2 regions of the Geobacillus sp. PK12 genome follow, and region 2 is predicted to be linked to the other one. Evidence: riboswitches for the same ligand, from Rfam matches in the RefSeq annotation. Region 2 holds a riboswitch; the other holds the start of a gene.
The links. Region 2 has a riboswitch for S-adenosylmethionine ahead of ETR37_RS01145 (bifunctional homocysteine S-methyltransferase/methylenetetrahydrofolate reductase). Riboswitches for the same ligand answer to the same signal wherever they lie in the genome.

Region 1 (6,020 bases), on a different contig from region 2:
GAACCTTACGGCCATCGAGGGTAAAGTCTATTGACAGAATTTGTCGGTGACGTTCATCGTCCCGATTGGCGTTTTGATTCTAATGTTGAAAAGGCAGGAGCGCAAACAATCCTTCGGTTTGCACTCTGCCATATGATGAAGCAAGACTGATTCCTTTGCTTTGTTCTGAAATAAAGTGATCATTTACAGAGGGAGCTCACAAAATAGTTCCCGTGATTTCTCCTCCTCAATCCTCTCTTTGATCATCGAAACGATTGGTGATGGAATCGTAAACACGAACCAAAAGCCAGCTCTTCAGTTTTTGATAAAACGCGCTCTTTGTCGCGCCCCCAAGCAAGGGGGCGAAGGAAAGCGGATGGATTTTCAACAATTTCCTAAAGGCGAATGGATATACTGAAGCAATGGAAGCCTCCCCCTTATTCTTGTGCAGAGTCTATTTTTTATTACCACAACTTCCCTTGTTTGTCAAGGATTTGTTCGGCATCGGAATGAAAAAATCCTCCCGATTTTCGTGGGAAGGAGGCGAAATGGGAGGCCCAAAGCAACGGAAAGAAATAAAAAACAGCCGGACAGGGAATACCCTGTCCGGCCGTGTTCTTGTTACACGAGCGGTCCGCCGAGTTTTTCGATGGACGGATCGATGTGGGCGAATTTTTGGAAGTTGGCGCGGAATTTTTGCGCCAGCTCTTTTGCTTTTTGTTCGTATGCTTGTTTGTCGGCCCATGTGTTTTGCGGCTGCAGGACGTCATCCGGCACGCCGGGGACGCGGGTTGGGATGGCGAGGCCGAAAATCGGATCTTTGACTGTTTCGACGTTGTCGAGCTCCCCTTCGACGGCGGCTTGCACCATCGCCCGGGTGTAGGCGAGCTTCATGCGGCTGCCGACGCCGTACGACCCCCCTGTCCAACCGGTGTTGACCAAAAAGACGCGGACGTTGTGTTCGGCGATTTTTTGCCCGAGCATTTCCGCGTATTCGACGGCCGGGCGCGGCAAAAACGGTGCGCCAAAGCACGTTGAGAACGTTGCTTCCGGTTCGGTGACGCCGCGTTCGGTGCCGGCGAGCTTGCTTGTGTAGCCGCTTAAGAAATGGTACATCGCTTGTTCGCGCGTCAGCTTGCTGATCGGCGGCAGGACGCCGAACGCATCAGCCGTCAAAAACACGATCGTGGACGGATGGCCGGCGACGCTCGGGTCGATGATGTTTTGGATCGCCTGAAGCGGGTAGGCGGCGCGCGTGTTTTCCGTCAGCGTGCCGTCGTCGTAATTCGGCACCCGCGTCGCGTCATCGAGGACGACGTTTTCGAGCACCGCGCCGAAGCCGATGGCGTCAAAAATTTGCGGCTCTTTCTCGCGCGATAGGTTGATGCATTTCGCATAGCAGCCGCCTTCGATGTTGAAAATACCGCGGCTTGACCAGCCGTGTTCATCATCGCCGATCAAGCGGCGGTTCGGGTCGGTCGAGAGCGTCGTTTTTCCCGTTCCCGACAAGCCGAAAAAGAGGGCGACGTCGCCTTCCTGGCCGACGTTGGCCGAGCAGTGCATCGGCAGGATGCCTTGTTCCGGCAGCAAATAGTTCATCACCGAGAAAATCGATTTTTTCATTTCGCCGGCATACTCGGTGCCGCCGATCAACACGGTGCGCCGTTCAAACGAGATGATGATGAACGCTTCCGAGCGCGTGCCGTCGACTTTCGGGTCGGCTTTAAAGTTCGGCGCGCAAATGACGGTGAATTGCGGCTCATGCACGGCGAGCTCTTCGGCGTTCGGCCGAATGAACAGCTGATGGACGAACAAGTTGTGCCAGGCGAATTCGTTGACGACTTGAATCGGCAGCCGGTATTTCGGATCGGCGCCGGCAAAGCCTTTAAACACGAACAGTTCATCTTTCTTCATTAAATAGTCGAGCACTTTGTCGTACAGTTTATCAAACGTCTCCGGAGACATCGGCTGGTTGACCGCTCCCCAGTCGATCGTTTGCTTCGTTGACGGTTCTTCGACGATGTATTTGTCTTTCGGCGACCGCCCTGTGTACTTGCCGGTCGTGACCGCGACGGCTCCGGTGTGCGTCAGCCGTCCTTCGTTCCGCTGCAGGACTTTCTCGACGAGCTCGGCGACGGACAGTTGATGATGCACGTACGGTTTTTGCAGCAATACATCAAGCTTATTCGTCATGTTTGCGATCCCCATATTCAAAACCTGCCTTCTTTTTGAAATCACTCTTGAAAATAGTATAACACATTTTTATTAATAGTCCATACTAATTGTGTGGGTTTTTCAAACTTTATTTTGCCCAATGTGTCGATTTCCTTGAGGAAAGAATTTTCTCGGCTGGAAATGATAAAAAATGAATTTTGATAGTTGACTTTGCCGATTCCATTGCGATAAGATAAGTCATTGAACGGATACTCTTATCCCGAGCCGGTGGAGGGACAGGCCCGATGAAGCCCAGCAACCGTCACAACTGTACATGTGTGAAATGGTGCTAACCTGTGGCAAGGCGCAGTCCTTGAACGATAAGAGTGAAAGGAAGCAATACGATTGCCATGACCTTTCCTCAGCCGTTACAGGAAAGGTTTTTTATATTGCGAAGGGAAAAAGGGAAATGAGTTCCGTGTTGCCACATTATGCCAAGAGGAGGAAACAAACCGAATGTCAGCCAAACGCCGCTTGTTTACTTCAGAGTCTGTGACGGAAGGACATCCGGATAAAATTTGCGACCAAATTTCTGACGCCATTTTGGATGCCATTTTGGAAAAAGATCCGAACGCCCGCGTCGCCTGCGAAACGAGCGTCACGACCGGGCTGGTGCTCGTGAGCGGGGAAATCACGACATCAACATACGTGGACATTCCGCGCATCGTCCGCGATACGGTCCGGGAGATCGGCTACACGCGCGCCAAATACGGATTTGACGCCGATACGTGCGCGGTGCTGACGTCGATTGACGAACAATCGCCGGACATTGCGATGGGGGTGAACCGGGCGCTTGAGGCGCGCGAAGGTCAGATGACTGACGAGGAAATTGAAGCGATTGGCGCCGGCGACCAAGGATTGATGTTTGGGTTCGCCTGCAATGAGACGGAAGAATTGATGCCGTTGCCGATTTCGCTTGCGCACCGCTTGGCGCGCCGATTGGCGGAAGTGCGCAAAACGGATGTCTTGCCGTACTTGCGGCCGGACGGGAAAACGCAAGTGACGATCGAATACGATGAAAACGGCAAACCGGTGCGCGTCGATACGATCGTCGTTTCCGCGCAGCACCATCCGGAAATTACGCAAGAGCAAATCGAGCGCGACATTAAAGAACAGGTCATCAAGCCGGTCGTGCCCGCAGAGCTGCTTGATGAGAACACGAAATATTTCATCAACCCGACAGGACGGTTTGTCATCGGCGGTCCGCAAGGGGATGCTGGGTTGACGGGGCGCAAAATCATCGTCGATACGTACGGCGGCTACGCCCGCCACGGCGGCGGCGCGTTCTCGGGCAAAGATCCGACGAAAGTCGACCGCTCGGCGGCGTATGCGGCCCGCTATGTCGCGAAAAACATCGTCGCGGCAGGACTGGCCGACAAATGCGAAGTGCAGCTTGCCTACGCGATCGGCGTCGCCCGCCCAGTTTCGATTTCGATCGATACGTTCGGCACCGGCAAAGTGTCGGAAGACATTTTGATTGAGGTCGTGCGCAACAACTTCGATCTCCGCCCGGCGGGCATCATCAAAATGCTCGACCTTCGCCGCCCGATTTACAAACAGACGGCTGCTTACGGCCATTTTGGGCGTACGGACATCGACCTGCCGTGGGAGCGCACCGACAAAGCCGCCTTGTTGAAAGAACAAGCGCTGGCGTTGGCGGACAAGTGATGAAAGAAAAAGAGCTGCCTGATCACGGCAGCTCTTTTTTGTTGGCGCACGATGTCCGCTGTTGCTGCAGCGCTTTGTAATACTGCCCTTTCTCGACATATTCGCGGCGTATGCGCTCCATTTCACGGATGTCGTCTTCCGTCAGTTCGCGGACGACTTTCGCCGGCCGGCCGAGGGCGAGCGTGTTGGGCGGAATTTTTTTGCCCGGCGGCACTAAACTGCCGGCGCCGATAAACGCGCCTTCCCCGATTTCCGCGCGGTCCAAAATGATCGAGCCCATGCCGATGAGCGCGTTTTTGCGAACGATGGCGCTGTGCAAAATGACTTGATGGCCGACTGTTACACCGTCTTCAATGATAAGCGGATTGTTTGGACTTTGATGCAAAATTGAGTTATCTTGAATATTGACCCGGTTGCCAATCACCGTTGGCGCCACATCGCCGCGAATGACGGTATTGAACCAAATGCTCGTCTCTTCGCCGATCACGACATCGCCGGTGATCGTCACATAGTCGGCGATAAAGGCGGAGGCGGCAATTTGCGGCGTTTTGCCTTTGTATGGGTAAATCATGGGCGTTCGTTCCTTTCTGCTGCAAAATCGATCGTTCACCATGTATTGTACAACGCTGCGTCCAAATCGCCAACGAAAGTGAGCGCGCCTGATCGGGATTGGTGAAAAACGTTTCGTTTCGCCCGATGAGTGGTTGGGATCGGGAAAGAAGATCCGATTTCACAAAGCTTCTCAACGTGAGAAGAACCGTTGTTGAGCGGTTTTTTCATTCCATCGCCAACCCTTTTATGGTTTGCCCCGGCCGCATTGATGGCAATACTGGAAGACGAGATCGCAGGCTGTTCAGACGCGAAACGATTTTGGTTGCTGATAAGATGGAAATGCTAGGAGACGAGACCATGGTGTTTGCACCTGAGGTGAGCCGATTGAACATTCCGAAAAACCCCATCGCCTTGATGAAAATGGTGTATCGTGACGTGCTTCCGCTTGTCCACCGCGAGCTTGCCTATTGGCGGCGCCAGGCCGAGCGCATTCCCGACCCGGAATTGCGGCGCCAGGCCTTGGCGAGCATCGCTTCGAAAACGTTCCATTGCGAAGGCGGCTCCATTTTGGCGCTCTTGGCCGGAGAAAACATGGAGGATTGCATCCGCTTTATCGTGGCTTACCAGACGATCAGCGATTATTTGGATAATTTGTGCGACCGCAGCACCTCGCTCGATCCGCTCGACTTTCGCGCCTTGCACGATTCGATGCCGGACGCTTTGACGATCGGCGCGGAGCCGTCGAACTATTACCGCCATCGCCGCGAACAGGAAGACGGCGGCTATTTGCCGGCGCTCGTCCGCACGTGCCAAGAGGTGCTCGAGACGGTGCGCCATTATGAGACGATCGCCCCATTTTTGCATGAATTGGCCGGATATTATTGCGACTTGCAAGTGCATAAACATGTCGAAGCGAGCGATCGGGTGCCGCGGCTGGAGAAATGGTTCGCGCAATACAAAGACGCCTTGCCGCCGATGGAATGGTATGAGTTTTCCGCCTGCTCCGGTTCGACGCTCGGCATTTTCTGCCTCGTCGCCTATGCGTTTGGCGAATCGCTGCCGCCGGAGATGGCGAGACAAGTGCGCGACGGTTATTTTCCGTACATTCAAGGACTGCACATTTTGCTCGACTATTTGATCGACCAGGAGGAAGACCGGGACGGCGGCGATTTAAACTTTTGCTTTTACTATCCGAATGAAACGGTGATGCTTGAGCGGCTTTGCCATTTCATCGAAGAGGCCGACCGCCATGTCGGCGCCCTTCCGCACGGCGAGTTTCACCGCCTTATTCACCGAGGGCTTCTTGGGTTGTATTTGTCGGATGCCAAGGTGAAAAAGCAGCGCGGGCTGCGCCGGCTGGCGCGCCGGCTCGTCCGCGCCGGCGGGGCGGCGTCGCAGTTTTTCTATTGGAACGGAAAAGCATACCGCTTTTGGCAGGAGCGGCAAAAACGGCTGTCCTTTTCATAAGGGCGGCCGTTTGCTTGTATTGGCAAGAGCAGTGGTTCGTCGGCGGATCGGACGGAATCAGGCGCCCCCATCCGCCCGATTCTCGAGCGCGAGCAAAAACGGCGGGTTGTTTTGCCGATTGATGAATTCGTATTTCAAGG
Region 2 (6,020 bases):
AACTGCTGAATTTTCCCTTTATTCAGAACAAAAATGTAATCGGACATCGCCAACGCTTCTTCTTGATCATGCGTGACAAAAATGAACGTAATCCCTAAGCGGCGCTGCAGTTCGCGAAGTTCATACTGCATTTCCGTGCGCAGCTTCAAATCCAAGGCCGATAGCGGCTCATCCAAGAGCAACACTTCTGGCTCATTCACAATCGCCCGCGCAATCGCGACGCGCTGACGCTGGCCGCCGGACATCTCTTGAATGCGGCGGCGCTCATAGCCTTCCAAGTTGACAAACCGGAGCGCTTCGCTCACTTTTTGGCGGATGTCCGCTTCTTTCATCTTTTTCACGCGCAAGCCAAATGCCACGTTTTCAAACACATCGAGGTGAGGAAACAACGCATAGTCTTGAAAGACAGTGTTGACTTGCCGTTTGTTCGGCGGGACGTTTTGAATCGGCTTCCCGTGGAAATAAATCGTTCCTTCCGTCGGTTCGATAAACCCGGCAATCAGCCGCAAAATCGTCGTCTTCCCGCACCCTGACGGGCCAAGCAGCGTATAAAACTTCCCGCGCTCCATCGCAAAACTGACGTCATCCAATACGACCGTTCCGTCGTATTCCTTCGTCACTCGCTCGAAGCGGATGATCTCTTCCCCGTTCACTTCCAGCCCCCCGTCTTCTTGATGTTCACTATTCCTAATTAGAACATAGGAGAGTGGAAAGTGCAACGGAAAAATCCTTGATCACACGTATGAAAACTGAATTTTTCCTGAAGATCCCGCCGTCATTTTTCTATTTTATCTTCATTGTTTGGACGTGTAAGCGAGATTATGCGGGAGCCAGGGAAGCGCTCTTGATGAACGTGAGAAGCAATGAGATAAGCATGTTGACGGTCGCCTTGAATCCACTCCGCCAACCGATCGCGACTTAGCCTATCAAGGGAATTGAACGGTTCATCCATCAAATACAATTCGACCGGGCGGGCTAAAGCAATCGCAATATGCAGTTTTTGTTTTGTTCCTAATGAATACTGATCCACCGGGAGCGGGAGCATCTCCTCCATTCCAAGCAGACTGCATAATTCGTTCGCTTTGCGGACGTACTGTTGATCCAGCTTCCATAAAAGCCGGAAACATTCGATATTTTCATAACCCGTCAATTTTGAAAACATGACAGTCTCGGATGTCACATAAGACAAATGAGCGCGCATGTCGGGAAGCTGAATCGGATTGCCTTTATAAAAGGCTTGATAATGCAGCTCTCCTTTATCGAGCAATCCCGAAATAATATGCAAAAGAGTCGTTTTCCCCACTCCATTGGGGCCGGTGAGAAGCACGGTCTCCCCTGAAAAAATGGAAAATGAGAATTGCTGAAAAATCGTGGCTCCCCCATCATAGCGATACGTCAAGTTTTGCAATGAAAATAACGGTTCCATCTATTTCTTCCCCTTTTCCTGCTTGGCTCTTCACCAAAAGTTGTACTTGATTTTTTCTGAACTCTATTTACGCTTGTAAGGGAAAATCAACAAATCAGTGATTTTTTCAAATCTTTGTGCAGGAAGCTGTATTGCTTGTCAAGTACATGTTGTGGTGAAGAGCCAAAACTTTTTTCAAAAACATTCTGTGTCTATCTCATCCTTCGCACTAAACGAGAATAAACCCCGCCGTAAAGCAGCACCAATACAATAAATCCTATTTTGATGGGCATGCTGGCCGCTTTTAGGCGAAAAGCAACTCCAATCAACACAACAAGCGGCAGGCTAATCAGAATAAAATACGGCCACGACCATTGTTTCACCCACTTCACTCCTGTCTGCGATGCGGTTTCTAGTAAATTCCTTGTTAATATCATCCATTTTAATCATACACCTTGACTCTAAAAAAAAAGAGAAATCGTTCGACAATTTTGTCTTTTTTACATATTTCGACATATTTCATGCTATTGAAATGAAACAGAGATGCTTTTAAGAGCTTGGTACAAGGTAAGCGTTGATCCGAGAAATTCTTTTTTGAAATTTCCTTGCTTCACCGTATTGAATAATTTCGAAAAATACATTAAATTATATAGTAATCATCAAAACGCTGCCGAACAATTGCATACGACATTCTTATCAAGAGAGGGGGAGGGACTGGCCCGGTGAACCCTCAGCAACCTGGCCCGCGGCCAAGGTGCTAAATCCAGACAGGCGGAAGCCTGGAAGATAAGAAGAAGCGAATGAAAAGTCTTCTTCTTATAGAAGGCTTTTTTCTTTTACTACGGAGAAACGGGGGAATCGAACGTGGGATTGCTGGATGAGTTGAAAGAGCGCATTCTCATCGCCGACGGGGCGATGGGAACGCTTTTATATTCGCACGGCATTGACCGTTGTTTTGAAGAATTGAATCTATCCAATCCAGATGAAATCGTCCATATTCATGAAGCGTATATCGCCGCGGGCGCCGACGTCATTCAGACGAATACATACGGCGCCAACTATGTGAAACTCGCCCGCTACGGCCTTGAAGATGAGGTGCCGGCCATCAACCGCGCGGCGGTGCGGCTCGCCAGGCAAGCGGCGAACGGGCGGGCGTACGTGCTCGGGACGATCGGGGGGCTACGCACGTTAAACAAAAGCGTCGTCACGCTCGAAGAAGTGAAACGGACGTTTCGCGAGCAGCTGTTTGTGCTGCTGGCTGAAGGGGTTGATGGCGTGCTGTTCGAGACGTATTACGATTTGGAAGAGTTGGAGACGGTGCTTGCCATCGCCCGCAAAGAAACGGATTTGCCGATCATCGCCCATGTGTCGCTCCATGAAGTCGGCGTTTTGCAAGACGGCACGCCGCTCGCGGACGCCCTTGCCCGCCTAGAGGCGCTCGGAGCCGATGTCGTCGGACTGAACTGTCGTCTCGGTCCATATCATATGCTTCGGTCGCTCGAGGAAGTGCCGCTGCCGAAGCAGGCGTTTTTGTCGGCGTATCCGAACGCCAGCCTCCCGGATTACCGCGATGGCCGGCTTGTCTATGAGACGAACGCGGAATATTTTGAAGAGGCGGCCAAAGCGTTCCGCGATCAAGGGGTGCGCTTGATCGGCGGGTGCTGCGGCACGACGCCGAAACATATTGAGGCAATGGCAAAGGCGCTCGCCGACCGGACGCCGGTGACGGAAAAAACGGTGAAGCGGCGCACGGCATCTGTATCGGTGCAAGCCGATCGGCCCGCGCCGACTCCGCTTCCCGAGCTCGCCCGCACGCGCCGCTCGGTCATTGTCGAACTCGATCCGCCGAAGCAACTCGGCATTGACAAGTTTCTCGCTGGGGCGAAAGCGCTCCATGACGCTGGCATCGACGCGCTGACGTTAGCTGACAACTCACTTGCCACGCCGCGCATCAGCAACGCCGCTGTCGCCACGATCATCAAGGAGCGGCTCGGCGTCCGCCCGCTTGTGCATATTACATGCCGCGATCGCAATTTGATCGGCTTGCAGTCGCATTTGATGGGCTTGCATACGCTCGGCATCACCGATGTGCTCGCCATTACCGGCGACCCGTCGAAAATCGGCGACTTCCCAGGAGCAACGTCGGTGTATGATTTATCATCGTTCGATTTGATCCGCTTGATCCGCCAGTTTAACGAAGGGCTGTCGTACTCGGGCAAACCGCTTGGGCAAAAAACGAACTTCTCGATCGGCGCTGCGTTCAACCCGAACGTCCGCCATTTGGATAAAGCAGTTGAGCGAATGGAGAAAAAAATTCAATGCGGCGCCCACTATTTCTTGACCCAGCCGATTTACTCGGAAGAGAAAATCGTTGAAGTGCACGAAGCGACCAAGCATCTTGACACACCGATTTACATCGGCATTATGCCGCTTGTGAGCGCGCGCAACGCCGACTTTTTGCATCATGAAGTGCCGGGCATTACGCTCTCTGACGAGATTCGCGCCCGCATGGCCGCCTGCAGCGGTGACCCGGTGCAAGCAGCCAAGGAAGGCATCGCTATCGCCAAATCGCTCATTGACGCTGCGTTTGATTTGTTTAACGGCATTTATTTGATCACGCCGTTCTTGCGCTACGACATGACGGTCGAGCTCGTCCGCTACATTCACGAAAAAGAAGCGGCCGCCAAAGAAAGGAAGGTTGTTCATGGCTAACGTCACCTTAGAACAGCAACTGCAAAGAAAAATTCTTGTCATCGATGGCGCCATGGGCACGATGATCCAAAGCGCCAACCTATCGGCCGCCGACTTTGGCGGCGAGGCGTATGAAGGGTGCAACGAATATTTGACCCTCACCGCCCCGCATGTCATCCGCCGCATTCATGAAGCGTACCTAGAAGCCGGTGCTGATATCATTGAAACGAACACGTTCGGAGCGACACGCATCGTGCTTGACGAATATGGCCTCGGTCATTTGGCGCTTGAGCTGAACATCGAAGCGGCCAAACTCGCCAAACAAACGGCTGAGTCGTTCTCCACCCCGGACTGGCCGCGCTTTGTCGCTGGTTCGATGGGGCCGACGACGAAAACGTTGTCGGTGACAGGCGGCGCGACCTTTGAGGAACTCGTCGCCGCCTACGAAGAACAAGCGCGCGGGCTGCTGTTGGGCGGCGTCGATCTTCTGTTGCTGGAGACGTGCCAAGATACGCTGAATGTCAAAGCCGGTTTTCTCGGCATTTCGAAGGCGTTTGAAGCGGTCGGTCGCCGCGTGCCGCTCATGATTTCCGGCACGATCGAACCGATGGGCACGACACTCGCCGGGCAGGCGATCGATGCGTTTTTCATCTCGGTGCGCCATATGAAGCCGATCGCCGTCGGCTTAAACTGCGCGACAGGCCCCGAGTTTATGACCGACCATTTGCGCACGCTCGCCTCGCTCGCTGACACGGCGGTCAGCTGCTACCCGAACGCCGGTCTGCCGGATGAGGAAGGCCGCTATCATGAAACGCCGGAGATGTTGGCAGAGAAAATCCGCCGCTTTGCCGAAAAGGGATGGATCAACATCGTCGGCGGGTGTTGCGGCACGACGCCGGATCATATCCGCGCCATTGCCGAAGCGGTGCGTGATCTCCCGCCGCGGGCGATTCCGTCTTCGTTTGATGTCCACGCCGTTTCCGGCATCGAGGCGCTCATCTATGATGAAACGATGCGTCCGCTCTTTGTCGGCGAGCGGACAAACGTGATCGGCTCGCGCAAATTCAAGCGCCTCATCGCCGAAGGGAAATACGAAGAAGCGGCGGAAATCGCCCGCGCCCAAGTGAAAAACGGCGCCCATGTCATCGACATTTGCCTCGCCGACCCAGACCGCGACGAACTCCATGACATGGAGCAGTTCGTCCGCGAAGTCGTGAAAAAAGTGAAAGTGCCGCTTGTCATCGATTCGACCGACGAGCGCGTCATTGAACGCGCCCTCACCTATTCGCAAGGAAAAGCGATCATTAACTCGATCAACTTGGAAGACGGCGAGGAGCGGTTTGCAAAAGTCGTGCCGCTGCTTCATCAATACGGCGCCGCCGTCGTCGTCGGCACGATCGATGAACAGGGAATGGCGGTCACCGCCGAACGGAAGTTGGAAATCGCCTTGCGTTCGTATGACTTGCTGGTGAACCGCTACGGCGTCCCCGAGCGCGACATCATTTTCGACCCGCTCGTCTTCCCGGTCGGCACCGGCGATGAGCAATACATCGGCGCGGCGAAAGAAACCATTGAGGGCATCCGCCTCATTAAAGAGCGGCTGCCTCATTGCTTGACGATGCTTGGCATCAGCAACGTCTCGTTCGGCTTGCCGCCGGCCGGGCGCGAGGTGCTCAACTCCGTCTTTTTGTACCATTGCACGCAAGCCGGGCTCGATTACGCCATCGTCAACACCGAGAAATTGGAGCGGTTCGCCTCGATTCCGGAAGAGGAAGTGCGAATGGCTGAGGCGCTTCTTTTTGACACAAACGACGAAACATTAAACGCCTTTATCGAATTTTACCGAAGCAAAATCACCGCCGCCAAACCGGCGCAGACGAACTTGAGCTTGGAAGAGCGGCTCGCCCGCTACGTTATTGAAGGG

Region 1: another riboswitch for S-adenosylmethionine. It lies ahead of metK (methionine adenosyltransferase); the one in region 2 lies ahead of ETR37_RS01145 (bifunctional homocysteine S-methyltransferase/methylenetetrahydrofolate reductase).

Annotation. Positions count from the first base shown of each region.
Region 1 is NZ_SDKL01000020.1:25,941-31,960, forward strand. It holds gene pckA (phosphoenolpyruvate carboxykinase (ATP)) at 601-2,187, opposite strand; SAM riboswitch class I at 2,406-2,520, shown strand; gene metK (methionine adenosyltransferase) at 2,650-3,861, shown strand; gene ETR37_RS08405 (gamma carbonic anhydrase) at 3,884-4,432, opposite strand; gene ETR37_RS08410 (tetraprenyl-beta-curcumene synthase family protein) at 4,771-5,880, shown strand; gene mnmM (tRNA 5-(aminomethyl)-2-thiouridylate-methyltransferase MnmM) at 5,938-6,020, opposite strand, start outside.
Region 2 is NZ_SDKL01000002.1:145,272-151,291, reverse strand. It holds gene ETR37_RS01155 (ABC transporter ATP-binding protein) at 1-653, opposite strand, end outside; gene ETR37_RS01150 (ABC transporter ATP-binding protein) at 776-1,426, opposite strand; gene ETR37_RS19010 (hypothetical protein) at 1,618-1,788, opposite strand; SAM riboswitch class I at 2,096-2,198, shown strand; gene ETR37_RS01145 (bifunctional homocysteine S-methyltransferase/methylenetetrahydrofolate reductase) at 2,270-4,117, shown strand; gene metH (methionine synthase) at 4,110-6,020, shown strand, end outside.